Regions from separate parts of the Bradyrhizobium sp. NC92 genome, predicted to be linked through region 3. Evidence: predicted binding sites of a transcription regulator. Region 3 holds the regulator's gene; each other region holds the start of a gene.
What was found. The regulator PhoB, encoded in region 3, activates phosphate uptake and scavenging genes when phosphate is short. The targets are predictions, from matches to a motif close to TGTCATNNANCTGTCAT.

Region 1 (10,136 bases), 3.8 Mb from region 3:
GCCTTGATGTCGGCCTTGGCCCAGCCGGCGATCTCCAGCGGCAGCGCGATGTTGTCGGCGGCAGTGCGCGAGGACAGCAGATTGAAATGCTGGAAGATCATGCCGATCGAGCGCTGCGCCAGCCGCAGCTCGCGGCCGGCGAGCGCCGAGATATCCCTGTTGTCCACGATCGCGCGGCCCGTGGTCGGCTTCTCCAGCCCGTTGATGAGCCGGACCAGGCTCGATTTGCCGGCGCCGGAGCGGCCGATCACGCCTGTGATGGAACCGCGCGGTATCGCGAAGTCGATGTCTTGCAGCGCGTCGACGCCGGGCTTGCCGCGATAGGCCGGATAGGTCTTCGAGATACCGGCGAAACGGACCATCGCGTCGGGCTCGGCCGGCGCGGGTGAAATCGCTTCAAGCGTTTCGATCGGTTGTCCGATCGCGAGCGATTGGTGGGCATTCATGGAGGCAGCCTTCATGCACAATAGTTCGCGTTCCCGGTTGCGCGCTCGGGAACCAAGTCGCATCGCGCGACGGGAGAAAGACAGCGGCGAGGATCCGGAACGAACGCGCTGCACCGCAGCACGCACCATCGCCTTTTCCAGTCTTTCTTGCAATTTCAGATATTTGGCAGGAGTTGGACGAAGATTTCCCTATCACTCCCTGAAGCAGAAAATTCCTCCGCCGCATCAGCCTCCACACTGGCTCGGTAGACCCTCAGCCAGGGCAGCACGATCAGCAGGTGCCCGCGAAATAGAGCAGTCCGAAGGCCCAGAACTGCCCTTCCGGATATAGCCGCTGCCGAAATACACCGGCGCAGGTCCGGTGCGTAAGAAGCGAGATCACGCCATCAGGCCGAGCGAATACATGTAAAGCATGGCCAGCGTCGTGACTGGTAGGTCGGCGATGCCCGAGCCGACCGCCAGCACCCACCGGCAGCACTGCGGTGGCATGCGAAGTAGATCCCTCGATTGCCGTCGCGTCGTTCCGGCCTGACGGAGCCCTTTTGTCTTTGCGCCGCGTATACGGATTGTCCTCGGTGCAATCAATGGCCGTCTGGACCATCTTTTGCGATGGCTTCGCCAGGTTGCCGACAGCAATGTCAGCGCACAACAGCGTCACGAACACGTGGCCTGATTGGGCTGCAACGAACGCTCGACAGAAACGGACCCTTGCGCCTATCTTCGCGCCATGAGCCACGATCACGACCATCACCACGATCACGACCATTCCGAGCTGTCCGAGACCGAGCTGCGCGTGCGCGCGCTCGAGACGATCCTGACCGAGAAGGGCTATGTCGAGCCGGCTGCGCTCGATGCCATCATCCAGGCCTATGAGACCAAGATCGGCCCGCACAATGGCGCGCGCGTCGTCGCCAAGGCCTGGACCGATCCGGCGTTCAAGAAGGCGCTGCTGGAGGATGGCTCCAAGGCCATCGGCACGCTCGGCCATGTCAGCCGGGTCGGCGATCATCTCGTCGTGGTCGAGAACACGCCGCAGCGACACAACATGGTCGTGTGCACGCTGTGCTCCTGCTACCCCTGGGAAATGCTGGGGCTGCCGCCGGTCTGGTACAAGGCTGCGCCCTACCGCTCGCGCGCGGTGAAGGATCCGCGCGGCGTGCTCGCCGATTTCGGGGTCGCGCTGCCCAAGGACATCGAGGTTCGTGTCTGGGATTCCACCGCCGAGACACGCTTCCTGGTACTGCCGATGCGGCCCGCCGGCACGGAAGGCTGGAGCGAGGAGCAGCTCGCCGAGCTCGTGACGCGCGATTCCATGATCGGCACTGGTTTTCCCAAGACGCCGGGAGCCCCGTCGTGAACGGCGTGCACGACATGGGCGGCATGGACGGGTTCGGCAAGGTCGAGCCCGAGCCGAACGAGCCGATGTTTCACTGGGAATGGGAATCGCGCGTGCTGGCCATGGTGCGCGCGATGGGCGCGGCCGGCGCCTTCAACATCGACACCTCGCGCTTCTATCGCGAGACCTTGCCGCCGCAGGTCTATCTGTCGAGCTCCTATTACAAGAAATGGTTTCTCGGGCTCGAGCAGATGCTGATCGACAAGGGCTATCTCACCCGCGAGGAGGTTGCTGCCGGCCATGCGATGCAGCCCGCAAAGGCGCTCAAGCACGGCACGTTCGACCGCGCCAATGTCGAGCGCGTGATGGTGCGCGGCAAGTTCGACCGCCCTGCCCCGGCTCCGGCGAAATTCAAGATCGGCGATCGCGTGCGGGCGAAGAACATCCATCCTGCGACCCACACGCGGCTGCCTCGCTATGTCCGCGGCCATGTCGGTGTCGTCGAGCTGAATCACGGCTGTCACGTGTTTCCGGATACGGCGGCGATGGAGCGCGGCGAGAACCCGCAATGGCTCTATACCGTGGTGTTCGAGGGCCGCGATCTCTGGGGCGAGGACGGCGATCCCACGCTGAAGGTCTCGATCGACGCGTTCGAGCCCTATCTGGATCCGGCGTGATGAGCGGCGCACTTGCGGCCGCGGCGACGGCGGCAATCCCGAGCATTCCGCGCGACGATGACGGCCCGGTGTTCCGCGCACCCTGGGAGGCGCATGCGTTCGCGATGGCCTTGAGCCTGCACGAGCGCGGCGTGTTCACCTGGCCGGAATGGGCCGCAGCCTTGGCCTCCGAGATCAAGCGTGCCCAGGCCGCGGGCGACCCTGACACCGGCGAGACCTACTATCTGCACTGGCTCGCCACGCTGGAAGGCCTCGTCGCGCGCAAGGGCGTCGCCTCGCTGGAGACGCTGCACCGCTACCGCGATGCCTGGGACCACGCCGCCGATCGCACGCCGCACGGCAAGCCGATTGAGCTGCGGGACGAGGATTTTCAGTAGCTGATCGCTGAGTTCGTCACTGCGAGCGAAGCGAAGCAATCCAGAATCCTCCGCGGCGGCAGTCTGGATTGCTTCGTCGCATCAGCGCAAAATTGCTGCGCAATTTTGTCGCGAGCTCCTCGCAATGACGGCGGAGCGACCCTACCGCCCTGCCACGTACTCGTTCCACCCCCTCGCCCGCAAACTGCAGGCCGGGCACTCGCCGCAGCCATAACCCCATTCGTGCCGCGCGCCGCGTTCGCCGAGATAGCAGGTGTGCGATTGCTCACGGATCAAATCGACCAGCCCCTCGCCGCCGAGATCGTGCGCCAGCTTCCAGGTCGCGGCCTTATCGATCCACATCAATGGCGTGTGCAGCTCGAAGGGCCTCGCCATGCCAAGCGAGAGCGCGGCCTGCACGGCGCGGATGGTCTCGTCGCGGCAATCGGGATAGCCGGAATAGTCGGTCTCGCACATGCCGCCGACGATGTGGCGGATGCCGCGCCGGTAAGCGAGCGCTGCGGCGAAGGTCAGGAACACGAGGTTGCGGCCCGGCACGAAGGTGTTGGGCAGGCCGTCCGCGCCCATCGCGATCGCGACGTCGCGGGTTAGCGCCGTCTCGGAGACGGCCGCCAGCGTCGGGATCGACAGCGTGTGGCTCTCGCCCAGCTTTGCGGCCCAATCGGCGCGCAGGCCCTTGATGCCGTCGAGCAGGCGGTCGCGGCAGTCAAGCTCGATGGCGTGGCGCTGGCCGTACTCGAACCCCAGCGTCTCCACGCGGGCGAAGCGGCTCAAAGCCCAGGCGAGGCAGGTGGTGGAATCCTGGCCGCCGGAGAACAGCACCAGCGCGGTTTCGGAAGAAAATGCGTCGCTCATGGCCCGCGCTTTAGCATTGCGCGACTTGCTCGCCAATCGGTGGAAATCGGCCTGTTCCGCCGCCTTGCGCTGGGATCGGGGGTCCGCTTTTGGCATAAGGCTCTGGACCCCAGGAGACTGCCCGGCAATGACCCCCTCCCGCGATATCTCCCGCCTGATCGAGATCATGGCGGCACTGCGCACCCCGGTGACCGGCTGCCCTTGGGACCTCGAGCAGGACTTTGCGACGATTGCGCCCTACACGATCGAGGAAGCCTATGAGGTGGTCGACGCCATCACCCGCGGCGATCTCGACGATCTCAGAGAGGAGCTCGGCGATCTCCTCCTTCAGGTTGTGTTCCACGCGCAGATGGCCTCAGAGCAGAACGCGTTCGATTTTGGTGACGTGGTCGAGGCCATCACCCGCAAGATGATCCGCCGCCATCCCCACGTCTTCGCCGACAAGGACGGCAATCTCGCCCCGCACCACGTCAAGGAGGTCTGGGACCGCATCAAGGCCGAGGAAAAGGCCGAACGCGCCGCGCGCCGGCCGCCGGAAGCGACGCCGACGCACAAGTCGCTGCTGTCGGGCGTGAAGGCCGGCCAGCCGGCGTTGACGCGCGCGATGGAGCTGCAGCGCAAGGCCTCCACCGTCGGCTTCGACTGGAACGACCCGCGCGCGGTCCTGCAGAAGATCCGCGAGGAAGCCGACGAGATCGAAGCCGCGCTGGACCGCAACGACCGCGCGGGCCTGGCGGAAGAGACCGGCGACCTGATGTTCGCCCTCGTCAATCTCGCCCGCCACGTCGACGCCGATCCGGAAGCCGCGCTGCGCGCGACCAACGCCAAATTCGAGCGGCGCTTTGCCTATATCGAGCGGGCGCTGGCGGCGCAGGGCCGCACGCTCGAGCAGGCCTCGCTGGCGGAGATGGACGCGCTGTGGAATGCGGCGAAGACCGCCACTTAGCCGGGTGCGGTGGCAGAGAGATCCGGCAACACCATCCACCGCCGATCGGTCAGCAATGTACCCCGATTGACCGCCCCCAGCGGCTCGCACGGAAAGATGCGTCAAGCCGCCGCCATGAAATTGTCACCGCAGACAGTCTAAAGTTGTATAGTTCTGACGCAGCCACCCCCCCCTACGGCAGGTGAAGCGCGATGCCATTGAAACATTATTCAGTCCTCAAGGGACGCCCGATTGCGATGCGTTTCGGCACCGGCAGGTCGCCGCACTATCAAGTCCATATCGTCGCCGGCGGTGAAGATTTCCGTATTGCCGTCAACGTGCAGTCGGCCGACGGAAGCGAGGTCGAATTCCTGGTGCGATCTCGTTTCGTCCATCCGATCACCGAACGACTCGCGGCACTCCCGGAGGGGCTGCACCCGCAGGCCCCCCAGCCCAACAGCATCGCGCTGGACTTCATCCGCGGTAATCTGATGCAGCCCCAGGAGATGGTGCCGCTACCGCTGTCCGTACCTGGGCCGGACAACGACCTCAACGAGAAGCTCGACCAGTTCGTCCAGCGCGCACTCTCGGACGAAAGCGCGATGGTCTACGCGTTCGGCGAGACATGGGGCCCCGAGACCAAGGCGGACAATTATTTCGGCTTCAGGCCGGGACGCGGCATTCACGACATCCATATGAACCAGGGAAATCCCATCGGAAGGTTCTCGGGCGACAACGGGCCGTGGCAGGACGGCGGGCTCGTGTTCGAATTCCCGGAGCAAAATTTATGGACGGCAGTCCTTCTCAAATTCCAGACGCAGGCCTGGCACACTGACGACGAGACCGGTCATCCGATTGATCTCGGCGGCGGCACGCCGACAGCGCCGCTGGATCCGACGGCCCCTCCGACAGAGGAAATGCCGGATGGGCTCGTGCGGATCATTGCGGCAATCGTCAACGCCGTGAAGACGCCGGAGCGCGAAGTCGTCACACTGCTCAACACGGCCGATCGCGACATCGATCTCACCGGCTGGAAGCTGGCCGACAAGCAGAAGAAGAAGATGACGCTGTCGGGGACGATCGCAGCCGGAGGAACGCTCGCCGTCGTCGTGGAGAAGCCGATGGAATTGTCGAACCAGGGCGGCATTATCTCGCTGCTGGACACGCGTGGTATCAAGGTTCACGGCGTCGCCTATACCAGGGCGCAAGCCAAACATCCGGGCCTGACAATTCCGTTCTGATGTGCTGATCAAGCCCGCAACCGACCAGCGTCAGCACGCCGCCAGGTCGGCTGCCGTCCGTGCCCCGTGCCCCGTGCGCAGAGCGCACGAGGGTGTATAGATCCATGCCGCGTGTGATCTCTCGTCGCCAGATGCGATCGATGCCGCGCACCAATGGCATCGCGCCGTTATGTGGCGTGATGCGGCACGGCGTCGAACCTGTTCACCACGATATCCCGCTTGGTCTCGTCCACCCGCACCGTCATATCGAAGCGGCCGTCGTGCAGCTCCTTCGACAGCACCTCGGCATTGCGGTGCAGCCAGCTGATGCCGGCGCCGTCGGCGGCGTCGATCGAGAGATCGAGCGTGGTGCGCTTGGCGGCCAGGCGTTGCTCGATCGCGGCGAGCAGAGCATCGATGCCCTCGCCCGACACGGCTGAGACCAGCATCGCCGGATGATCCTCCGGCCTGCGCGCGGCGATGTTGAGCAGCTCTTCACGTTGCTCGGGATCGAAACGGTCGATCTTGTTCCAGACCTCGATGATGCGGCCGGAATCGTCGGGGTTGATGCCGAGCTGGCGCAGCACCGCGTCAACGTCGCTCTGCTGCGCCTCGGCGTCTTCATGCGAGATGTCGCGGACATGCAGGATGACGTCGGCCTCCAGCACCTCCTCCAGCGTGGCGCGGAAGGCGGCGACGAGCTGCGTCGGCAGGTTGGAGATGAAGCCGACGGTGTCCGACAGCATCGCCTTGCCGCCATGCGGCAGGTTGAGCGCCCGCAAGGTGGGATCGAGCGTCGCAAACAGCATGTCGGCCGCCTGCACGTCGGCGCGGGTCAGGCGATTGAACAGCGTCGACTTGCCGGCATTGGTGTAACCGACCAGCGCGACGACGCGATACGGCACGCGTTGGCGGCCGGCGCGATGCAGCCGCCGCGTCGCCTGCACCTTTTTCAGCTCGCTCTCCAGCTTGGAGATGCGCTCCTGGATCAGGCGACGGTCGGCCTCGATCTGGGTCTCGCCGGGACCGCCCATGAAGCCGAAACCGCCGCGCTGGCGTTCGAGATGGGTCCAGGAGCGCACCAGGCGCGAGCGCTGGTAGTTGAGATGCGCAAGCTCGACCTGCAGCGAGCCTTCCCTGGTCTTGGCGCGACGGCCGAAGATTTCGAGGATGAGCCCGGTTCGGTCGAGCACCTTGGCGTGCCATTCCTTCTCGAGGTTGCGCTGCTGGATCGGCGACAGCGCGCAATCCATCACCACGAGCTCGACCTCGAGGGTCTTGATCAGCCCGGCGATCTCCTCGACCTTGCCCTTGCCGATATAGGTCGCGGGCCGGATCTGGCTGACCGGGGCGACGGTGGCGTCGGCAATGACGAGATCGATCGCGCGCGCAAGGCCCGCGGCTTCATCGAGCCGGGCCTCGGTGTCTCGCAAGGCATGAGTCTCCGATTGCGCGTCGGCACCGCCCGCGCGCACGCGCAAGTAGGGACCGATGACAAGCACCCGCCCCGTCTGCGTAGCCCCTGCCGACCGTGGACGGTCGGCATCCCCGTCGAAATTCCGGGGTTCCAATCAGATCACTCTCAAGCCGGCTGGTCCTCGCCGCCTTCGAACAGCTGAATCGGAGCGCCCGGCATGATGGTCGAGATCGCATGCTTGTAGACGAGCTGCGAATGACCGTCGCGCCGAAGCAGCAAACAGAAATTGTCGAACCAGGTCACGATGCCCTGGAGCTTCACTCCGTTGACCAGAAAGATCGTCAGTGGCGTCTTGGTTTTGCGAACGTGATTTAGGAAGGTGTCCTGTAGGTTTTGTGCGCGGTCTGCCGCCATTGTTTTTTTCTCGCTTTGAGTTTCTTTTTATTGCGCCGGATGCGGCCCTCTTTGTGGAGTTCGGGGCCTCCTCCGGTTGCCGTCCCTCATGAGATCCCCCTCGGAAGGAACAGCGGTTCGATTAGAGGACAGGTCGGGATATTAGGCAAGCCGCTTCAAGCGGCAGGCCCGGCCCTATTGCCCCGAAAAATTACGGAAATCGATGATTTTCTTCGCCTATTGTCGAGATGCCGCCGCGGCGTCGCAGCCTTAGCCGACGCCGAGCGCTTTCAACTTCCGGTGCAAGGCCGAACGTTCCATGCCAACGAACTCGGCCGTTCGGGAAATATTTCCTGAGAAACGGCTGATCTGTGCAATCAAATAGTCGCGCTCGAACACTTCGCGTGCCTCGCGCAGCGGCAGGCCCATGATGTGCTCGCCATTGTTGCTGGTCGGCATCGCCGGCACCATCGAGCCGACGTCCTGCGGCAGCATGTCGGCGGTGATGATGACCTCCGGCCCACCGGCGGCCAGAATCATGACTCTTTCAACATTATTGCGGAGCTGACGCACATTGCCGGGCCAGACATGCGATTGCAGCACCGCCATCGCGTCCTGACCGATCTGGCGCCTGGGCAGGCCGCTGCCCGCCGAGATCTGCTCCATGAAATAGTCGATCAATTCCGGAATGTCCTCGCGCCGCTCCGACAGTGCAGGCACGCGGATCGGCACCACCGAGAGCCGGTGGTAGAGATCCTCGCGGAAGCGGCCGGCCGTGATCTCCTCTTCGAGATTGCGGGCGGTCGATGAGATGATGCGCACGTCGACCTGCACCTTGGCGGTACCGCCGACGCGCTGGAACGACTGCTCCACCAGCACGCGCAGGATCTTGTTCTGGGTCTCGCGCGGCATGTCCGCGATCTCGTCGATGAACAGCGTGCCGCCATGCGCTTCTTCGAGCGCGCCAGGCTTGCGCGGCTGCTCGCCATTGGACTGCTCGACGCCGAACAGCTCATGCTCCATCCGCTCGGGTGTGATCGCGGCGGCGTTGATGACGACGAAGGGGCCGTCGGCGCGGCCCGAGGCGGCATGCAGCGTGCGCGCGGTCAGCTCCTTGCCGGCGCCGGCGGGGCCGACGATCAGGATGCGGCTGTTGGCCTTGGCCGCCCGCTCGATGGTCTGGCGCAGCTGGTTCATGCTGGGCGAGCGGCCGACCAGCTGGCTGGCGCTCGGCGCGAGCTGCTTCAGCTCCTTGACCTCGCGCTTGAGCCGCGAGTTCTCCAGCGCTCTGGTCGCGACCAGGATGAGGCGGTCGGCCTTGAACGGCTTCTCGATGAAATCGTAGGCGCCACGCTTGATCGCGGCGACCGCGGTCTCGATGTTGCCGTGGCCGGAGATCATCACGACGGGCAGATCGGCATTGTCCTTCTTGACCTGCTCCAGGAGCTGCAGGCCGTCGAGCTTGGAGCCCTGCAGCCAGATGTCGAGGAATACCAGGTGCGGCCGACGATTGGCGATCTCGGCAAGCGCCGAGTCGCTGTCGCGTGCGGTCCTTGTGACGAATCCCTCGTCTTCGAGAATGCCCGCAACGAGATCCCGAATATCGGCCTCATCATCGACAATCAGAATTTCACTTGCCATGGATCGCGCCTGTCTTGTCAGCTGCCTGTTGAGGCTTCGATTTTGGTTGAATCATTGGTCTTTTCAGCCGGCTCTTTGGTTCCGGCGGCCGGCTCTTTTGTTTCCCGGTTCTCGACGGATTCCGTCACCGTTTGCGTGATGTCGGCTTTGGAGGTCGTCTCGGTCGCGGCGTTGGCCGCCGGCACGTGCTCCGTTTTCGCGGGTTGCCCTGAGACGGCAAAGCGCATGCGCATCCAGGCGCCGCGCTGGCCTGCACGGAAGTCGGAGGCATCCTTCAGCTCGATCCGCCCGCCATGGTCTTCCAGCACGCGGCCGACGATGGCGAGCCCGAGCCCGGTGCCCTTGGCGCGCGTGGTGACGTACGGCTCGAGCAGGCGCGAGCGCGCGACCTTGGGCAGGCCGATGCCGTTGTCGATGACGTCGATCAGCACGTCGTCGCCCTCGCGCGACACCACGACGTCGATACGGCCCTTGCCATCGTCCTTGCCGAGCTCCTCGGGCGGGACCTGCTCGATCGCCTCGGTGGCGTTCTTGACGATGTTGGTGACCGCCTGCGAGATCAGGCGCCGGTCGAACTGGGCGCGCAGCGGATCCTGCTTGAACTCAGCCTCGATGTCGATCTCGGGATGGGCGACCTTCATCAGGAACACCGCCTGGCGCACGGTGTCGGCGACGTCCTCACCCTCCATCACGGGCTTGGGCATCCGCGCAAAGCGCGAGAACTCGTCGACCATGCGCCTGATGTCGTCGACCTGGCGCACAATGGTGTCGGTGCACTGATCGAAGATCTGCTTGTCCTTGTCCTCGGTGATGGTCTTGCCGAACTTGCGGCGGATGCGCTCGGCCGAG
Region 2 (10,136 bases), 4.1 Mb from region 3:
GACAAACGGCCCCGCGACCGCTACGTCGCCGAAGCCAAGCGCCTGCTCGGCGTGATGGATGTGCATCTCGCCGGCCGGCAATGGTTCATGGACGATGACTACACCATCGCCGACATCTCCATGCTCGGCTGGGTGCGCAATCTCATCGGCTTTTATGGCGCCGGCGATCTCGTCGAGTTCACCCAGTTCAGGGCGGTCGGTGACTGGCTCGAGCGCGGGCTTGCGCGTCCGGCGGTGCGACGCGGATTGAACATTCCGCAGCGGCCGTAGGCCATCCTAGAACAGGCGCCCGCCGTTCGGCACCGGCTTGCTCGGCTGCACCAGCACGACCTTGCCGTTGGCATCGGGGAAGCCGAGCGTCAGCACCTCGGAGACGACCGGGCCGATCTGGCGCGGCGGGAAATTGACGACGGCCGCGACCTGTTGCCCCACGAGGGTTTCGAGCGGGTGGTTTTCAGTGATCTGGGCCGAGCTCTTGCGCACGCCGATGGCGGGGCCGAAATCGATCCACAGCCGCCACGCCGGCTTGCGCGCTTCCGGAAACGGTTTTGCGTCGACGATGGTGCCGACACGGACGTCGACCGCGAGAAAAGTGTCGAAATCGATGGTCGGTGCGGCGGCTGCGGCGGGATCGTGGGTGACGTGCATGGTGATGTCCGTTTAAAGAGTTGGCGCGTGCCGCAATATTGTCGCGCGACGCGGAGTTTCGTACAACGCCACGCACATCACCGATACGCCATGCGCGAGGACTGTCTTGCCCACCATCATCTACGGCATCAAGAACTGCGACACCATGAAGAAGGCCCGTGCCTGGCTCGATGCCCATGGCGTGGCGTACGCGTTTCACGACTACAAGGCCGCGGGTGTGGAGAAGGACAGGCTCGAGCAGTGGACCGACAAGGTCGGTTGGGAGACCCTGCTCAATCGCGCCGGGACGACCTTCAAGAAGCTCCCCGATTCTGACAAGGAAGCCCTCACCGAGAAGAAGGCGCTGGCATTGATGCTAGCGCAACCATCGATGATCAAGCGGCCGGTGCTCGAAATCGGAAGCAAGCTGCTGGTCGGCTTCAAGCCGGATATCTATGCCAAGGAGGTCGGTGGCAAGGCCCGCTGACGGCTAGTTCAGCTCGATGATCTCGTTTGAAATAGCGGGGCCCGGCTGGTCCGCGAACTCGACCGTCTCGGCGGGTGCGATGCGGCCGGGGGCGCGATGAAACAGCTCGCGGTCGATCACGGCCCGCAGCTTCGGGCGCGGCAGCGCGTCATTTCCGCGCATCAGATTCTTGATCTCGAAGCCGCCGTCCTCGCAGAAGGTCTTCACTGACGCGATGACGTGGCTGACTCTGCCGTCGGTCAGGAACGGCAGCAGCAGCCGCTCATACGCGACGATGCGGCCATAGGTGTCGTCGACGTCGGCAACGCTGTAGACCGGAAGGCCGCGCGCGACGCATTCGAGATAGACCGGCACCACGTAGGGTGCGAGCCGAGGTCCGACATAGTCATCGAGCGAAACGCCCTTGCCGGTATGCCCATAGGCGCGCGAGATGCGCGTGCCTTCGCTCTGGATGACGAGACGCGGCGTCGGCGTCGAAAGCTCCACCGTATAGTAGATCAGATCCGACAGCTCCTCCTCGAGCCGTGCGGGCTGATACTCCCAGATCGCCGGAGCGATCTGCTGACGCGCATAAAGTCGCAGCCACGTGTTCAGGAGATCGCGCTGCCGGATCGACTTGACGACGGAGGGAGCCGCGCTTGCAAAATCCAAAGCAATATTCTCCGCACGTGAAAACCCGCGCATGATCGGGCTTGCGGGGAAATTATTGATGAAGGCTGGCGCGGGAGACGAAAGACCGTTAACGACGGCTTGATGGCCGGTGCCTTGCGAACCGGGAAGGCCGGGCAGGCACGACATCGACCTCTGCGACTAAGGGAGCATTTGTATCCCAGCCGAAGGCTTGACCTGCTCAGCTTTCCGCCTTGCCTAACCCCCGTCACCTCCGGCATATTCCGCGCCCGGAGGCGGCGCCCCGGTGGGCTGCAAGTCCTCCGGACAGCCGAAGCAACAAGGACAGCCACGCGCCGCGCGGGCAGGGGGAAAACTGTTTGGCCGATGAGTTCATTCTCGAAACGGAAGGCTTGACCAAGGAGTTCGCGGGCTTCTTCGCCGTCCGCGACGTTGCGCTCAAGGTTCGCCGTGGGAGCATTCATGCGTTGATCGGCCCGAACGGGGCCGGCAAGACGACCTGCTTCAATCTCTTGACCAAGTTCCTCAAGCCGTCGGCCGGGAAAATCCTGTACAAGGGGCAGGACATCACCGCGATGGCGCCGGCGGATGTGGCCCGCATGGGTCTGGTCCGTTCGTTCCAGATTTCGGCGGTGTTTCCCCATCTCACCGCGCTGGAGAACGTCCGCGTCGCGCTGCAGCGCCAGCATGGCTCCTCGTTCGACTTCTGGCGCTCCAAGTCGGTGCTCAACCGCTTCAACGATCGGGCGCGCGAGCTTTTGAGCGACGTCGGCCTCAGCGAGTTTGCCAGTACGCCTGCGGTCGAGATGCCCTATGGGCGCAAGCGGGCGCTCGAGATCGCAACCACGCTCGCGCTCGACCCGGAGATGATGCTGCTCGACGAGCCGATGGCCGGCATGGGCCACGAGGACATCGACAAGATCGCGGCGCTGATCAAGCGCATCTCCGCGAAATACACCATCCTGATGGTCGAGCATAACTTGAGCGTCGTGGCCAACCTCTCCGACATCATCACCGTGCTGACGCGCGGGCAGGTGCTCGCGCAGGGCCATTACTCAGAGCTCACCAAGGACGAGCGCGTCAAGGAAGCTTACTTGGGAGCCGGTCATGCCTGACACTGCGATCGCCGAGGCTCCGGCCAAGGCTGCGACCGGCGGGAACATCCTGCAAGTCCGCAACCTCGAAGCCTGGTACGGCGAGTCCCACATCCTGCACGGGATCAATTTCGACGTGAATGCGGGCGAGGTCGTCACCCTGCTCGGGCGTAACGGCGCCGGCAAGACCACCACGCTGAAGTCGATCATGGGCATCATCGGCAAGCGTGCCGGTTCGGTGAAGTTCAACAACCAGGAGATCATCCGCGCGACCTCCGACAGGATCGCGCGCATGGGCATTGCCTTCTGCCCGGAAGAGCGGGGCATATTCTCCAGTCTCGACGTCCGCGAGAACTTGATGCTGCCGCCGGTGATCCGTGAAGGCGGATTGTCGCTCGAGCAGATCTTCGAGTTGTTCCCGAACCTGAAGGAGCGGCTGAACAGCCAGGGCACCAAGCTCTCGGGCGGCGAGCAGCAGATGCTCGCGATCGCGCGCATCCTGCGCACCGGCGCGAGCTTCCTGATGCTGGACGAGCCGACCGAGGGCCTCGCGCCCGTCATCATCCAGCAGATCGGCCACACCATTGCGCGGCTCAAGAAGGAGGGCTTCACGATCCTTCTGGTCGAGCAGAATTTCCGCTTCGCCTCCACCGTCGCCGACCGCTATTACGTGGTCGAACACGGCAAGATCATTGACGGATTTTCCAATTCCGAGCTTGCCGCCAACATGGACAAGCTCCACACCTATCTCGGTGTGTAGCCGAGCAGGGCGGACGATCGAGAGTAACTATCAAATGAATATTGGGAGGCTGATTATGAAGCACGGCATTTCGGCAATGTTGCTCGGGACGGCCCTGGCGCTCGGCGCGGCAGGTGGCGCAGTCGCGCAGGACAAGAACATCAAGATCGGCGTGCTGACCGACAATTCGGGACTTTATGCCGACCTCGGTGGCGCTGGCTCGACCGTCGCCGCACAGATGGCGATCGAGGATTCCGGGCTCGCTGCCAAGGGCTGGAAGCTCGACCTGATCTCCGCCGACCATCAGAACAAGCCCGACATCGGCTCCACGATTGCTCGGCAATGGATCGACGTCGAGAAGGTCGACATCTTCATGGATGTGCTGAACTCCGGCGTTGCGCTGGCGGTGAACAACATCGTCAAAGAGAAGAATTCCATCCTGATCAACACAGGTGCAGCGACGTCGGATCTCACCAACGCGCAATGCTCGCCGAACACGGTCCACTGGGTCTATGATACCTATATGCTGGCCAACAGCACCGGGCAGGCGCTGGTGAAGGCGGGCGGCGACACCTGGTATTTCCTCACCGCGGACTACGCCTTTGGCCATGCCCTCGAGCGCGACACCGCCGCGGTCGTGGTGAAGTCGGGCGGCAAGGTGATCGGCAATGTCAAGCATCCGCTGAATACTGCCGACTTCTCGTCCTTCCTGCTTCAGGCGCAGGCCTCCAAAGCCAAGATCATCGGCATGGCGAATGCCGGCGGCGACACCACCAACACCATCAAGCAGGCAGCGGAGTTCGGCATCGTCTCCGGCGGCCAGAAGCTTGCGGGCCTGCTGCTCTTCATCACCGACGTGCACTCGCTCGGTCTGAAGGTGGCGCAGGGCCTGAACTTCACCGAGACCTTCTATTGGGACATGAACGACGGTACGCGCGCGTTCTCCAAGCGCTTCTCCGAGCGCATGAAGAACAAGGCGATGCCCTCGATGGTGCAGGCCGGCGTCTACTCGGGTCTGCTGCATTATTTCAAGGCGCTGGAGGCGATGGGCGGCAACCCGCATGACGGGGCCAAGGTGGTCGCCAAGATGAAGGAGATGCCGACGGAGGATCCGCTGTTCGGCAAGGGAACGATCCGTGCGGACGGCCGCAAGCTACATCCCGCCTATCTGTTCGAGGTCAAAAAGCCCGAGGAATCCAAGGCGCCCTGGGACTATTACAAGCTGATCGGCACGACCCCCGGCGACCAGGCCTTCCGGCCGCTGTCGGAAAGCGCCTGTCCTCTGGTGAAGAAGTAACGGTGAACGATGCAGGCCGGTGCGCAACGGCGCCGGCCTGTTGTTGAGGAATAAAAGGGACCGGGTGCGGGATCGATGCAGGCTCTTTACGCTCAGCTACTGGTGGGACTGATCAACGGCTCGTTCTACGCGCTGCTCAGCCTCGGGCTTGCCGTCATCTTCGGCATGCTCAACATCATCAATTTCGCCCACGGCGCGCTCTACATGATGGGCGCCTTCGTCGCCTATTTCCTGTTGAACCTCGGCGGCATCAATTATTGGTGGGCGCTGCTGCTGGCGCCGATCATCGTCGGCATCTTCGGCATGATCCTGGAGCGGACCATGCTGCAATGGCTGACCGGGCTCGATCATCTCTACGGCCTGCTCCTGACCTTCGGCATCGCGCTGATCGTGCAGGGCGTGTTCCAGAACTATTTCGGCTCCTCGGGTCTGCCTTACGCCATTCCCGACCAGCTCAGGGGCGGCATGAATCTCGGCTTCATGTTCCTGCCGATCTACCGCGGCTGGGTCGTCGTGTTCTCGCTGGCGGTGTGCCTTGCGACCTGGTTCCTGATCGAGAAGACGCAACTCGGCGCTTACCTGCGCGCCGCCACCGAAAATCCGACGCTGGTGCGCGCCTTTGGCATCAACGTGCCGCGCATGATCACGCTCACCTACGGTCTCGGCGTCGGCCTTGCCGCGCTCGCCGGCGTGCTCTCCGCGCCGATCAACCAAGTGCGGCCGCTGATGGGCGCCGACCTCATCATCGTCGTGTTCGCGGTGGTCGTGATCGGCGGCATGGGTTCGATCATGGGCTCCATCATCACCGGCTTCGCGCTCGGTGTGATCGAGGGCCTGACCAAGTATTTCTACCCCGAGGCCTCCAACACCGTCGTGTTCGTGCTGATGGTGCTGGTGCTCCTGGTGAAGCCAACGGGATTGACGGGAAGGGCGGCCTGAGATGACAACCCTGACGGACGACACGCTGCCGACAACCCCGCGCGCGATGCGCGACGAGATGACCGTGTTCGTGGCGATGGCGCTGCTGCTGGCAGCGGTGCCGTTCACGGGCCTCTACCCGTTCTTCGTGATGCAGGCGCTGTGCTTTGCGCTGCTCGCCTGCGCGTTCAACCTGCTGGTCGGCTATGGCGGCCTGCTGTCGTTCGGCCACGCCATGTTCTTGGGGACAGCCGGCTATTGCAGCGCGCATGCGCTGAAAGTGTGGGCGCTGCCGCCGGAGCTCGGCATTCTCGTCGGCGTGGCCGCGGCGTTCGTGCTCTCGATCATCACGGGCTACATCTCAATCCGCCGCCAGGGCATCTATTTCTCGATGATCACGCTGGCGCTGTCGCAGCTGTTGTACTTCATCTATCTCCAGGCCCCGTTCACCCATGGTGAGGACGGCATCCAGGGCATCCCGCAAGGACGCATGTTCGGCCTGCTCGATCTCTCCAAGCCGACGGTGCTGTACTATGTCGTGCTGGTCGGCTTCCTCGCCGGCTTCCTCCTGATCTTCCGCATCATCAACTCGCCGTTCGGCGAGGTGCTGAAGTCGATCCGCGAGAACGAGCAGCGCGCGATCTCGCTCGGCTACCGCACCGACCAGTACAAGTTCCTGGCCTTCGTCCTGTCGGGGACGCTCGCCGGCTTTGCCGGCGCGCTGAAGGTGTTCGTGGCGCAGAACGCCTCGCTCACCGACGTGCACTGGTCGATGTCGGGCGAGGTCGTGCTGATGACCCTGGTCGGGGGGCTCGGCACCATTTTCGGTCCCGTGGTCGGCGCCTTCGTGATCATCGCCATGCAGCAATATCTGGCGGGTTTCGGCCAGTGGGTGACGGTGATCCAGGGCGCGATCTTCGTGGTCTGCGTGCTCACCTTCCGCCGCGGCGTCATCGGCGAAATCGCGCATTACTTCCGGCGATCGCTCTAAGTGGCTGATATTGCATCAATTTCATTGGTGCAGGAAAGCGGTGGATGATCCGGCTCCGCGGGCGTGAGATGACGCGCGCGGATCGAAAATGGTCTATGACAGTTTTATGACAGCCCCTCGCGGGCCTGACCATTTTCAACCGGTAGCCTATCCCCATGATGCGATGGTTTCGTGCGTTCCTGCCCAAGGAAGAACGGTTCTTCGACCTGTTCGACCGGCATGCCCAGACCGTGATCCAGGGCGCAATCGCCCTGCAGGGCATGCTCAATGGGGGTGAGGAGACGCCGGTCTATTGCCAGCGCGTCAACCAGTTCGAGAACGACGCGGATAACATCACCCGCGAGGTGCTGACGGCGGTGCGCCGCACCTTCATCACCCCGTTCGACCGCGGCGACATCAAGAACCTGATCACCTCTCTGGACGATGCCATCGACCAGATGCAGCAGACAGCCAAGGCCGTGATGCTGTTCGAGGTGCGCGCCTTCGAGCCGCCGATGCGCGAGATCGGCGGACTCCTGATCGAATGCGCCAATCTGGTGGGACGCGCGCTGCCTTTGATGCAGTCGATCGGTCCGAACGTCGCCATGCTGACCGCGATCACGGAAGAGCTCGGCAAGCTGGAGGGCCGGGTCGACGATCTCCACGATATCGGGCTGAAGGAGCTGTTCCTCAAGCATCGCGACGGCAATGCGATGGATTTCATCGTCGGGGTCGAGATCTACGACCATCTCGAGAAGGTGGCCGACCGCTTCGATGACGTTGCGAACGAAATCAACAGCATCGTCATCGAGCAGGTATAGGGCCTCGCCGTGGATGCCGCGTTGGGTCTTCCCGTCCTGGTCGGCTTGATCGCCGTCGCGCTGCTGTTCGACTTCCTGAACGGCCTGCACGACGCCGCCAATTCGATCGCGACCATCGTCTCGACCCGCGTTCTGCGGCCGCAATTCGCGGTGTTCTGGGCTGCCTTCTTCAATTTCATCGCCTTCCTGGTGTTCGGGCTGCACGTCGCCCAGACCATCGGCACCGGCATCATCGATCCCGCGGTCGTCGACGCCCAGGTGATCTTCGCAGCGCTCGTCGGCGCCATCGTCTGGAATCTCGTGACCTGGGCGCTCGGCATTCCGTCCTCGTCCTCGCACGCACTGATCGGCGGGCTGGTCGGCGGCGGCATGGCCAAGGCCGGCATCTCGGCCGCGGTGTGGAGCGGCCTGTCCAAGACCGTGCTTGCGATCGTACTGTCGCCGCTGGTCGGCTTCCTGCTCGCGATGTTGCTGGTGGCGATCGTGTCCTGGGCCTCGGTGCGCTCGACGCCGTTCGCGGTCGACCGCGCCTTCCGCATCCTGCAATTCGCCTCCGCCTCGCTCTATTCGCTCGGCCATGGCGGCAACGACGCGCAGAAGACCATGGGCATCATCGCGGTGCTGCTCTATTCGCAGGGCCATCTCGGCAGCGACTTCTCGGTGCCGTTCTGGGTGGTGCTGTCCTGCCAGGCGGCGATGGCGCTGGGCACGCTGATGGGCGGCTGGCGCATCGTCCGCACCATGGGCCTGCGCATCACCAAGCTGACGCCGATGCAGGGCTTTTGCGCCGAGACCGGGGGCGCGGCGACGCTGTTCATGGCGACCTATCTCGGGGTTCCCGTCTCGACCACCCACACCATCACAGGCGCCATCGTCGGCGTCGGCGCCGCCCGCCGCGTCTCGGCGGTGCGTTGGAACGTCGCCAGCTCGATCGTCTACGCCTGGGTGATCACGATCCCGGCCTCGGCCATCGTGGCCGCGCTGACCTGGTGGGTGGTCCAGCTCGTCAGGTAACGAGCTTCAGTCCGATGATGCCGGCGACGATCAGGCCGATGCTGGCGAGGCGGAAGGCCGTAGCCGGCTCGCCGAACAGGACAATGCCGAGCGTCGCCGTGCCGACCGCGCCGATGCCGGTCCAGACCGCATAGGCGGTTCCGACGGGCAGGGATTTGAGCGCAAGCCCGAGCAGGATGACGCTGCCGGCCATGGCCGCAAGCGTGACCGCGGACGGAACAAGCTTGCTGAAACCTTCGGTGTATTTCAGGCCGATCGCCCAGGTGATCTCGAGAAGACCGGCGACGAACAGGATGCTCCAGGCCATGACGACCCTCCATCAAGGCAGGGTCGTCCCCGCGGCTGAGGTGCTGATGGGCGGGGAAGGCCGTCCTCCCCCAAGACTGATATAATCAAGCGTCGATATGGGGCTGGCCGGAAGTCCCCGCAATCACCAAATGAGGCTTGATCAGGCCCGTTTTCCCTGCCACACGCTCCCGCCATGTCCGACATCGCCACCACCACAGCCGAATCGCCGGCCCGTTCCCCGCTTGCCGCTGAGGTGGCGCGGCGGCGGACCTTTGCGATCATCTCCCACCCCGACGCCGGCAAGACCACGCTGACCGAGAAGCTGCTGCTGTTCGGCGGCGCCATCAACCTCGCCGGCCAGGTCAAGGCCAAGGGCGAGCGGCGCAACACGCGTTCGGACTGGATGAAGATCGAGCGCGAGCGCGGCATCTCGGTCGTGACCTCGGTGATGACCTTCGAGTTCGAGGGCCTCGTGTTCAACCTCCTGGACACGCCGGGCCACGAGGACTTTTCGGAAGACACCTATCGCACGCTGACGGCGGTCGATTCCGCCGTGATGGTGATCGACGCCGCCAAGGGCATCGAGGCGCGCACCCGAAAACTGTTCGAGGTGTGCCGGCTGCGCGACATCCCGATCATCACCTTCATCAACAAGATGGACCGCGAGAGCCGCGACGTGTTCGAGCTGCTCGACGAGATCGAGAAGACGCTGGCGCTCGACACCACGCCGATGACCTGGCCGGTCGGCCGTGGCCGCGACTTCCTCGGCACCTATGACGTCGTCAATGGCGGCGTGCGCCTGCTCGAAGGCGGCGGCGCCAAGACCGGCGCGGCGCAGCAGATCGCGATCGAGGAATTGGCCAAGCTCAACGCCAATCTCGACGTCTCCGCCGTGAAGGACGAGCTCGAGCTCGTCACCGCGGCGTCGAAGCCGTTCGAGCTGGAAGCGTTCCGCGAGGGCCATCTGACGCCGGTCTATTTCGGTAGCGCGCTGCGCAATTTCGGCGTCGGCGATCTGCTGGAAGGTCTCGGCAAGTTCGCGCCCGAGCCGCGCGCGCAGGACAGCGACCAGCGCAAGGTCGAGGCCACCGATCCGCGCATGAGCGCGTTCGTGTTCAAGATCCAGGCCAACATGGATCCGAACCACCGCGACCGCATCGCCTTTGCGCGCCTCTGCTCCGGCAAGCTCAGCCGCGGCATGAAGGCCAAGCTCGTGCGCACCGGCAAGAGCATGCCGCTGTCGAGCCCGCA
Region 3 (10,136 bases):
ATCTCGCTGATCGTCGGTGCGTTCCCGGCGATCAAGGAATACGGCATCTCCTTCCTGTGGACCCAGCGCTGGGCGCCCTCCGCCGATCCGCCGGTGCTCGGCGCGCTCGGGCCGATCTATGGCACGCTCGTCACCTCCTTCATCGCGATGCTGATCGCCATTCCCGTCGGTCTCGGCATTGCGATCTTCCTCACCGAGCTCTGCCCGCAATGGCTGCGCCGCCCGATCGGCATGGCGGTGGAGCTGCTCGCCGGCATCCCCTCGATCATCTACGGCATGTGGGGCTTCTTCGTGCTCGGCCCGTTCCTGGCCAACACCTTCCAGCCCTTCATGATCAGGGTGTTCGACGGTGTTCCCGTGCTGGGCGCGATCTTCGCGGGTCCCCCGTCCTATCTCAGCCTGTTCAACGCCGCCCTGATCCTCGCCATCATGGTGCTGCCCTTCATCACCTCGATCTCGGTCGATGTGTTCAAGACGGTGCCGCCGGTGCTGAAGGAAGCCGCCTATGGCGTCGGCTGCACCACCTGGGAAGTCGTCCGCAGCGTCGTGATCCCCTACACCCGCGTCGGCATCATCGGCGGCGTCATGCTGGCGCTGGGCCGCGCGCTGGGCGAGACCATGGCGGTGACCTTCATCATCGGCAATTCGTTCCGGATCTCCTCGTCGATCTTCGCCCCGGGCACCACGATCTCGGCCGCGATCGCATCCGAGTTCGCCGAGAGCGACGGCCTGCACCAGTCCGGCCTGATCCTGCTCGGCCTCCTGCTGTTCGTGCTGACGTTCTTCGTGCTCGCGGCCGCCCGGTTGATGCTGCTGCGCCTGGAAACCAAGGCGGGGAAGTGAAGCCATGAACCCGATCTATTCGCGCCGCCGCCGCTGGGACATCGTCATTCGCGGACTCTGCATCGCAGCCGCTGCGTTCGGCGTCACCTGGCTCGCGCTGATCCTGATGACGTTGCTCTACAACGGCCTGGCCGGGCTCAACCTCCAGGTCTTCACCGAGAACACGCCGCCGCCCGGATCGAACGAAGGCGGTCTGCTCAACGCCATCGTCGGCTCACTGATCATGACCGTGATCGGCGTCGGCATCGGCGCGCCGCTCGGCCTGTTCGCCGGTACCTATCTTGCCGAATACGGTCGCAACGACAAGCTGACCTCGGTGATCCGTTTCATCAACGACATTCTCCTGTCGGCGCCCTCGATCATCATCGGCCTGTTCATCTACGGGGCGGTGGTGGTGCCGATGCGCGGCTTCTCGGCGATCGCGGGCAGCCTCGCGCTCGCCGTCATCGTGATCCCGGTCGTCGTGCGCACCACCGAGGACATGCTGCTGCTGGTGCCGAATCCGCTGCGCGAGGCGGCCTCTGCGCTCGGTCTGCCGCGCTCGCTGGTGATCAAGCGCATCGCCTATCGTGCCGCGCGTTCCGGCCTCATCACCGGCGTGCTGCTGGCGACCGCCCGCGTCGCGGGCGAGACCGCACCGCTGTTGTTCACGGCGCTGTCGAACCAGTTCTTCAGCCTCGGCCTGAACAAGACGATGGCGAACCTACCTGTCACCATCAACAACTTCGTGCAGAGCCCCTACGAATATTGGAAGCAACTCGCCTGGAGCGGCGCGCTGCTCATCACCCTGACCGTGCTTGCCCTGAACATTGGCGCGCGCATCCTTGGCGCCGAGAGGACTGCAAAATGAGTGAAATGTCTGTTTCCGTCAGCGCGCCGACCGTTCATCCCGGCTCGCAGCCGCTGCCCGAGGCGCCCGCCAAGGTCACCGCGCGCAACCTGAATTTCTACTACGGTGAGCACCACGCGCTGAAGAACATCAATCTGACGCTCGGCACCAACCGCGTCACGGCGTTCATCGGCCCGTCGGGCTGCGGCAAGTCGACCCTGCTGCGCATCTTCAACCGGATGTACGACCTCTATCCGGGCCAGCGCGCCACCGGCCAGCTGCTGCTTGACCAGACCAACATCCTCGACGCCAAGCTGGACCTCAACCTGTTGCGGGCCCGGGTCGGCATGGTGTTCCAGAAGCCGACGCCGTTCCCGATGACAATCTACGAGAACATTGCCTTCGGCATTCGTCTGTACGAGAAGATCTCGAAGTCGGAGATGGACGGCCGTGTTGAGAAGGCGCTGCGCGGCGGCGCGCTGTGGAACGAGGTCAAGGACAAGCTCAATGCCTCCGGCCTGTCGCTCTCCGGCGGCCAGCAGCAGCGCCTCTGCATCGCCCGCACCGTCGCGGTGCGGCCCGAGGTGATCCTGTTCGACGAGCCTTGCTCGGCGCTCGACCCGATCTCGACCGCCAAGGTCGAGGAACTGATCCAGGAATTGTCCGAGAACTACACGATCGCGATCGTCACCCACAACATGCAGCAGGCGGCGCGCGTCTCCGACAAGACCGCCTTCATGTATCTCGGCGAGCTGATCGAGTTCGACGACACCAGCAAGATCTTCACGTCGCCGAGCGATCGGCGCACGCAGGATTACATCACCGGCCGGTTCGGCTGAGGAGACGGAATATGGGTTCTGAACATACCGTAAAGGCCTTCGACAGCGATCTTCAGGAGCTCACTCGCCTGGTCGCCGAGATGGGCGGCATCGCCGAGCGCATGATCGTCGATTCCGTCGACGCGCTGATCCGCCGCGACGTGGCACTCGGCCAGCGCGTCGTCACCACCGACGCCGATCTCGACGCGCTGCAGAAGCGCATCGAGGAGCGCGCCGTGCTCACCATCGCCCGCCGCCAGCCAATGGCCGTCGACCTGCGCGAGATCGTCGGCGCCATGCGCGTTGCGACCGATCTCGAGCGCATCGGCGATCTCGCCAAGAACATGGGCAAGCGCGTCGCGGCGCTGGAGACGGATTTCCATCCGCTCAAGCTGTTCCGCGGCCTGGAGCACATGACAGACCTCGTGCAGCAGCAGGTCAAGAGCGTGCTCGACGCCTATGCCGCGCACGATTTGCCGGCGGCGATGGCGGTGTGGAAGGGCGACGAGGAAGTCGACGCCATCTGCACCTCGCTGTTCCGCGAGCTCCTCACCTATATGATGGAGGATCCGCGCAATATCTCGTTCTGCATCCACCTGATGTTCTGTGCCAAGAACATCGAGCGGATCGGCGACCACGCCACCAACATCGCCGAGACCGTGTTCTACATGATCGAGGGCCAGGCGATCACCGACAAGCGGCCGAAGGGCGACATGACGACCTTCGCCACGACGGTGCCGAATACCTAAGGAGCGACGACAACATGGGCGCACGCATTATGGTGGTAGAGGACGAGGAAGCTCTCACCGAGCTTCTCCGCTACAACCTCGAAGGCGACGGCTATGACGTCGAGACGGTGATGCGCGGCGACGACGCCGACACCCGCCTCAAGGAGCACATTCCCGATCTGATCGTGCTCGACTGGATGCTGCCGGGCCTGTCGGGCATCGAGCTGTGCCGGCGGCTTCGGACCCGTCCCGAGACCAAGCAGCTGCCGATCATCATGCTCACCGCGCGCGGCGAGGAGAGCGAGCGGGTACGGGGCCTCGCAACCGGCGCCGACGATTACATCGTCAAGCCGTTCTCGGTGCCGGAGCTGCTCGCGCGCGTGAAGGGTCTGCTCAGGCGCGCCAGCCCCGAGCGGCTCGCCACCGTGCTCGCCTATGGCGACATCGAGCTCGACCGCGACAAGCGCCGCGTGGCGCGCTCGGGCCGGCCGATCGATCTCGGCCCGACCGAATATCGCCTGCTGGAGTTCTTCCTGGAGCATCCCGGCCGCGTGTTCTCGCGCGAGCAGCTGCTCGATAGCGTCTGGGGCCGCGACATCTATATCGATGAGCGTACCGTCGACGTCCATATCGGCCGCCTGCGCAAGCTGCTCAATCTCGGCCGCGAGCAGGACCCGATCCGCACCGTCCGCGGCGCCGGCTACGCGCTGGATGATCGCTTCGCGAAGGCCGAGCAGACGTAAGATCTGCGAGCTGTTGGTGTGGTGAGCTGCGGCTACACCCTCAACCGTCATCCCGGGGCGCGCCCAGCGCGAGCCCGGGATCTCAGCGCGAGCGCTTGCGCTCGTCGCGATCAACCCAAGGACTTTGTTTGGCGAAGACCCGGCGTGACCATCTCGCGCAGCAATTGCGCCCTGTGGTTATGGATCCCCGCCTTCGCGGGATGGCACCGAGTGAGTTCAGCCGTCATCGTGTGACGGCTGCCGTATGTGCAGCCAACTAATTCCGCAAGCTCAGCGCGTGCTCGGCTTCGCCGGTGCGCGACGGCGGTCCGCTGCGGGCTGATAGGCCACGCGCGAATGCTGGGCGCAATAGGGCAGGCCGGAGAGCGCCTTGCCGCCGCAGAAGAAGAAATCCGGGCTCGAGGGATCGCCGACCGGCCAGTGGCAGGTCGCCTCGTTCAATTCCAGCAGCGACAGGCGCTGGCTCATCGGCACCACGTTGTCGTAGGTAACCGGCTCGGCTTCCACCTCGACCTCGAAGGCCTGCGCCAGCGCGGTGTTGCCGCGCGCAACGGGTCGCGTCACGCGCATCATGTGCTGCGCGGGCCGTGCCTTGCGCGGCCGCGGTGCTGCCGATGAAGGGCTCTTGGCGCGGCCGGACAGGCCGAGCCGGTGCACCTTGCCGATCACGGCATTGCGGGTCACATTGCCGAGCTCCGCCGCGATCTGGCTGGCCGAAAGTCCGGCCTCCCAGAGCTTCTTCAGCTGCTCGACGCGATCATCGGACCAGGTCAAAACCGTCATTGCACCCTTTCCCTCGCAGCGCGCCTGCCATCCTGGAGCCTTCGCCGCGATTGCCTAAAGCCTTGAAAAACCCGTGCCGCCAGAATCCCTTAAGGCTCGCCGGGCGCGCTCAAGACGCCCGAACGTTTACGCCGGTACATGAGGACTTTTGGGATCAGAACTGCTGCACGAGATGTCGTATCTGACAGTCCAAACGCTACAATATGGCGTGACTCCCGCGCAAGAGTCCGCCGACTCGCTTCCACATGTTCCGTGGTGAAAAACCCGCAAAATCGGCACCGCAAGACTACGGATTCAGCGTTTCGCGAGGCTTTCCGGGCGGCATTGACACCCGTCTTTCCAGGCATAAGATAGTGCCACGTGCCGCCCTTAAAAGGCGGCACGTTTCGTTTTCCGGGGCCGGTCAATGGTGCGTTGCGCAATGCGTGCCTCACACCGTCCGCAACATTCAAGTGACGTCATGACTAACAGCGCCGCGCCGCATTTGCTCCCCGTCTTCGCCAGGGCCGACCTCGGTTTCGAGCGCGGCGAAGGCTGCTGGCTGATCGCGACCAATGGTGATCGCTATCTCGATTTCACCTCGGGCGTGGCGGTGAATGCGCTCGGCCACGTTCATCCCGCGCTGGTCAAGGCGTTGCAGGAGCAGGCGACGAAGCTCTGGCACATGTCGAACCTGTTCCAGAGCCCCGATGGCGAGAAGCTCGCAAGCCGCCTCTGCAATGAGAGCTTCGCGGACTTCGTATTCTTCTGCAATTCCGGCGCCGAGGCGCTGGAAGGTGTGGTCAAGCTCGTCCGCCATCATCACTTCTCCAAGGGCCATCCGGAGCGTTATCGCATCATCACCTTCGAAGGCGCCTTCCATGGCCGCACGCTGGCGACGCTCGCCGCCACCGGGTCTGCGAAATATCTCGAGGGCTTCGGTCCGCCGATGGACGGCTTCGATCAGGTGCCGCACGGTGACCTCGACGCCGTGAAGAAGGCGATCGGCCCGCACACCGCCGGCATTCTCATCGAGCCGATCCAGGGCGAGGGTGGCGTTCGTGCTGCGCCTCACGCCTTCCTGAAGGTGTTGCGCGAGCTCTGCAACGAGCGCGGCCTGTTGCTCGCCTTCGACGAGGTGCAGACCGGCATGGGCCGCACCGGCGAACTCTTTGCCTACAAGCGCACCGGCGTCACACCGGACGTGATGTCGCTCGCCAAGGCGCTCGGCGGCGGCTTCCCGATCGGCGCGGTGCTGGCGACCGCGGATGCTGCCGCCGGCATGGGGCCCGGCTCGCACGGCTCGACCTTCGGCGGCAATCCGCTCGCGATCTCGGCTGCGAACGCCGTGCTCGACGTCATGCTCAAGCCCGGCTTCTTCGACCACGTGCAGAAGATGTCGCTGCTGCTCAAGCAGAAGCTCGCCTCCGTGATCGACCGTCATCCCGATGTCGTCTGCGAGGTGCGCGGCGAGGGCCTCCTGATCGGCATCAAGGCCGTGGTGCCGTCGGGCGATCTCGTCGCGGCGCTGCGCTCCGAAAAGCTGCTCACCGTCGGGGCCGGCGACAATGTCGTGCGCTTCCTGCCGCCCTTGATCGTCACCGAAGCGGAGATCGAGGACAGCGTCGGCCGGCTCGAACGCGCCTGCACGGCGATCTCCTCCAGTCAGACCAAGCGGGCGGCAAGCTGATGAGCACGACGCCCAACAAAGCTCCAAAGCACTTCCTGGACATCAACGAGCTGCCGCTGTCGGAGCTCAAGAGCATGCTCGCCGCCTCTTCCGCCATGAAGGCGAAGCAGAAGGCGCAGCAGCCGGTCAGGCCGCTCGAAGGCAAGACGCTGGCGATGATTTTCGAGCGTCCCTCCACCCGCACCCGCGTCTCGTTCGACGTCGGCATGCGTCAGCTCGGCGGCGAGGCGATCATGCTCACCGGCGCCGAGATGCAGCTCGGCCGCGGCGAGACCATCGCCGACACCGCGCGGGTGCTGTCGCGCTATGTCGACGCCATCATGATCCGCATCCTCAATCACGATGCGCTGCTGGAGCTTGCGGCCAACGCCACCGTGCCCGTCATCAACGGCCTGACGCGGCGTTCGCACCCCTGCCAGGTGATGGCCGACCTCATGACCTATGAGGAGCATCGCGGCCCGATCGAGGGCAAGACGGTGGCCTGGACCGGCGACGACAACAACGTGCTGGCGTCCTGGGCCCATGCCGCCGAGCGCTTCAAGTTCCAGCTCAATGTCGCAACGCCGCCGGAGCTTGCACCGAAAAAGGTCATGCGGGACTGGATCAAGGCGACGGGGGCGCCGATCGTGCTCGGTACCGATCCCGAGGCCGCGGTGCGCGGCGCCGATTGCGTCGTCACCGACACCTGGGTGTCGATGGGCGACAAGGAGGGCGAGCACCGTCACAACGTGCTCAAGCCCTACCAGGTCAATGCGAAGCTGATGTCGCTGGCCAAGGCGGATGCATTGTTCATGCACTGCCTGCCGGCCCATCGCGGCGAGGAGGTCACGGATGAAGTGATCGACGGCCCGCAATCGGTCGTGTTCGATGAGGCCGAAAACCGCCTGCACGCGCAGAAGGGAATTCTGGCCTGGTGCTTCGACGCGGTGAAGTAGCCTTTCTGAAGCCCGGATGGAGCGCAGCGAAATCCGGGGTTCTCAGCGTGCGGAACGATCTCCCCGGATTACGCTGCGCTCCATCCGGGCTGCGCGGCCCGTCGTTCTGAGGACGACGGAATGCGGCCGTTCCCCTTCCATTTCCGCCCACCGACCCCAGATAATGCGCCATGGTTTTCCAATCTCCTGACATGAATACCGGGCCTGAAGGCCCGGTTCGCGCGCCATCATCGGTTCCGGTCGATGACGCCGTGCTGCCTTACGAGGTCGACGCGCTCGACGTGCGCGGGCGCCTGGTGCGGCTTGGCCCTGCGCTCGACGACATCCTCACCAAGCACGATTATCCCGCGCCGGTCGGCAAGCTGCTCGGCGAGGCCATCGTGCTGACCACGCTGCTCGGCTCGGCGCTCAAATTCGAAGGCCGCTTCATTCTTCAGGCCCAGACCGATGGCCCGGTGTCGTTCCTGGTGGTCGACTACAAGGCCCCGGACCGTCTGCGCGCCTATGCGCGGTTTGATGCCTCGCGCCTGGGCACGGCAAAAGATTCCGGCACGCTGCTCGGTCGCGGCCATCTCGCCATGACCATCGACCAGGGCGCCGACATGAGCCGCTACCAGGGCCTGGTTGCGCTCGATGGCGGCAGCCTGGAAGATGCTGCTCATGAATATTTCCTGCGCTCCGAGCAGATCCCGACGCGTGTGCGACTCGCGGTCGGCGAGGAGTGGCGCTCGAGCGACGGCGGCAAGCATCGCTGGCGCGCCGGCGGCATGCTGATGCAGTTTCTGCCGAAGGCGCCGGAGCGCGCGCGGCAGGCGGACTTGCATCCCGGCGATGCTCCCGACGGCACCGAGGTGCACAGCGTCACCGAGGACGATGCCTGGGTCGAGGCGCGCTCGCTGATCGAAACCGTCGAAGACGTCGAGCTGATCGATCCCGAGCTCTCCGGCGAGCGGCTGCTCTACCGCCTCTTCCACGAGCGCGGCGTGCGCGTGTTCAATCCGCAGGTGCTCGAGGCGCGGTGCTCCTGCTCGCGCGATGCGGTCGCCGCGATGCTCAAGAGCTTCTCGCCCGACGACCGCGCCGCCATGGTCAAGGACGACAAGGTCGTCGTCACCTGCGAGTTCTGCTCGTCGGTGTACCAGTTCACGCCGCACGAGGCAGGCGCGGAGGACGCGTAGCGTCGCCTTCGTCATTGCGAGCGCAGCGAAGCAATCCAGAGCCTTTCCGCGGTGGCAGTCTGGATTGCTTCGCTGCGCTCGCAATGACGAGGCTGGAGAGGCTATTCGCCAAGCGCTCGGGCATCGTAGGGTGGGTTAGCGTAGCGTAACCCACCTCTTCTGGTTCTGCGGATACAAACAATGGTGGGTTACGCCTTCGGCTAACCCACCCTACGGCACCGAAGTCCGCCCCCTAGTTCAACACCCGCTTGTTGTCCGGGCTGTCGAGCGAAAACGTGGGCACGTCGATCTCGAAGCGCTCGCCGGTTTCGCTGACCATCTGGTAGCGGCCGGTCATGAAGCCGGAGGCGGTCGAGAGCGGCACGCCGGAGGTGTATTCGAAGCGCTCGCCGGGGGCGAGGATCGGCTGCTCGCCGACCACGCCCTCGCCCTTCACCTCCTGCTGGCGGCCGGAGGCATCGGTGATGATCCAGTGCCGCGTCTTGAGCTGCACGGTCTCCTCGCCCGAATTGGTGATGACGATGGTGTAGGACCAGAAGTAGCGCGAGCGGTCGGCCGACGATTGCTCCGGAACAAAGTTCGGCTCGACGGTCACTTCGATCTGGCGGGTCACGGCGCGGTACATGGCTGCCATCATAGCGAAATCCGCCCCGGGAACCAAACCCCTACGGGCGGCCTTGGCGACATCGTCCCGCCAGAATTGGAGGAAAAGCACACCACCTAGGGAGACACCCTTATGTGATCCGGGCGCTTTGCGAGACGACAGCCGGACCATTACACTGCTTCAACGTCGCGATTTGCGGAACGGTTTCCAGGCCCCGATGACCATTGCCGACCGAGTGACGGGATCGACCATCGCAGGAACCGCGGGCGCCAAGCCGCGCGCCGCTGCGCCAGCCATCACGCTGCCCGCCATCGGCGAGCGCGAGCTCCGGCTCGATCTGTTCCGCGGACTCGCGCTATGGCTGATCTTCATCGACCATCTGCCGCCGAGTCTGCTGACCTGGTTCACGATCCGCAATTACGGCCTCAGCGACGCCACCGAGATCTTCATCTTCATCTCCGGCTACACCGCTGCCTTCGTCTATGGCCGGGCCATGCTGGAGAGCGGCGTTCTCATCGCCACCGCGCGCATCCTGCGCCGGGTCTGGCAGATCTACGTCGCCCACGTCTTCCTGTTCACGATCTTTCTCGCCGAGATCTCCTATGTGGCGACCAGGTTCGAGAACCCGCTCTACACCGAAGAGATGGGCATCATGGACTTCCTCAAGCAGCCCGACGTCACCATCGTGCAGGCGCTGCTGCTACGCTTCCGTCCCGTCAACATGGACGTGCTGCCGCTCTACATCGTGCTGATGCTGGCGCTGCCTCTGATCCTGTGGTCGATGAAATGGCGGCCGGACGTCACGCTCGGGCTTTCGGTCCTGCTCTACGCGGTGACCTGGGAGTACGATCTCTATCTCTCGGCTTATCCGAACGGGTTCTGGGCCTTCAATCCCTTCGCCTGGCAATTGCTGTTCGTGTTCGGTGCATGGTGCGCGCTCGGAGGTGCGCGTCGCATGTCGCGCATCCTGGCCTCGCCCGTGACGATGTGGATCTCGATCGCCTAT

Region 1: a site for PhoB is predicted at 4,748-4,764, ahead of N2602_RS19720 (DUF2278 family protein). Genes of this name have one in related genera too.
Region 2: a site for PhoB is predicted at 6,879-6,895, ahead of N2602_RS17450 (DUF47 domain-containing protein). Genes of this name have one in related genera too.

Annotation. Positions count from the first base shown of each region.
Region 1 covers NZ_CP104171.1:4,214,560-4,224,695, reverse strand. Annotated here, with positions in the region: gene N2602_RS19755 (methionine ABC transporter ATP-binding protein) at 1-461, opposite strand, end outside; partial or broken gene N2602_RS19750 (anion permease) at 695-942, opposite strand; gene nthA (nitrile hydratase subunit alpha) at 1,174-1,803, shown strand; gene nthB (nitrile hydratase subunit beta) at 1,800-2,459, shown strand; gene N2602_RS19735 (nitrile hydratase accessory protein) at 2,459-2,836, shown strand; gene queC (7-cyano-7-deazaguanine synthase QueC) at 2,978-3,691, opposite strand; gene mazG (nucleoside triphosphate pyrophosphohydrolase) at 3,819-4,637, shown strand; gene N2602_RS19720 (DUF2278 family protein) at 4,829-5,857, shown strand; gene hflX (GTPase HflX) at 6,025-7,407, opposite strand; gene hfq (RNA chaperone Hfq) at 7,419-7,667, opposite strand; gene N2602_RS19705 (sigma-54 dependent transcriptional regulator) at 7,917-9,287, opposite strand; gene N2602_RS19700 (PAS domain-containing sensor histidine kinase) at 9,305-10,136, opposite strand, start outside.
Region 2 covers NZ_CP104171.1:3,758,583-3,768,718, forward strand. Annotated here, with positions in the region: gene N2602_RS17405 (glutathione S-transferase family protein) at 1-270, shown strand, start outside; gene N2602_RS17410 (tRNA-binding protein) at 277-648, opposite strand; gene N2602_RS17415 (ArsC family reductase) at 755-1,114, shown strand; gene N2602_RS17420 (hypothetical protein) at 1,118-1,798, opposite strand; gene N2602_RS17425 (ABC transporter ATP-binding protein) at 2,104-2,859, shown strand; gene N2602_RS17430 (ABC transporter ATP-binding protein) at 2,852-3,598, shown strand; gene N2602_RS17435 (ABC transporter substrate-binding protein) at 3,654-4,874, shown strand; gene N2602_RS17440 (branched-chain amino acid ABC transporter permease) at 4,950-5,813, shown strand; gene N2602_RS17445 (branched-chain amino acid ABC transporter permease) at 5,815-6,783, shown strand; gene N2602_RS17450 (DUF47 domain-containing protein) at 6,939-7,583, shown strand; gene N2602_RS17455 (inorganic phosphate transporter) at 7,593-8,597, shown strand; gene sugE (quaternary ammonium compound efflux SMR transporter SugE) at 8,590-8,904, opposite strand; gene N2602_RS17465 (peptide chain release factor 3) at 9,079-10,136, shown strand, end outside.
Region 3 covers NZ_CP104171.1:8,059,666-8,069,801, reverse strand. Annotated here, with positions in the region: gene pstC (phosphate ABC transporter permease subunit PstC) at 1-843, shown strand, start outside; gene pstA (phosphate ABC transporter permease PstA) at 848-1,693, shown strand; gene pstB (phosphate ABC transporter ATP-binding protein PstB) at 1,690-2,511, shown strand; gene phoU (phosphate signaling complex protein PhoU) at 2,523-3,239, shown strand; gene phoB (phosphate regulon transcriptional regulator PhoB) at 3,254-3,961, shown strand; gene N2602_RS37500 (GcrA family cell cycle regulator) at 4,232-4,744, opposite strand; gene N2602_RS37495 (aspartate aminotransferase family protein) at 5,205-6,413, shown strand; gene argF (ornithine carbamoyltransferase) at 6,413-7,348, shown strand; gene N2602_RS37485 (Hsp33 family molecular chaperone) at 7,519-8,526, shown strand; gene apaG (Co2+/Mg2+ efflux protein ApaG) at 8,759-9,151, opposite strand; gene N2602_RS37475 (OpgC domain-containing protein) at 9,348-10,136, shown strand, end outside.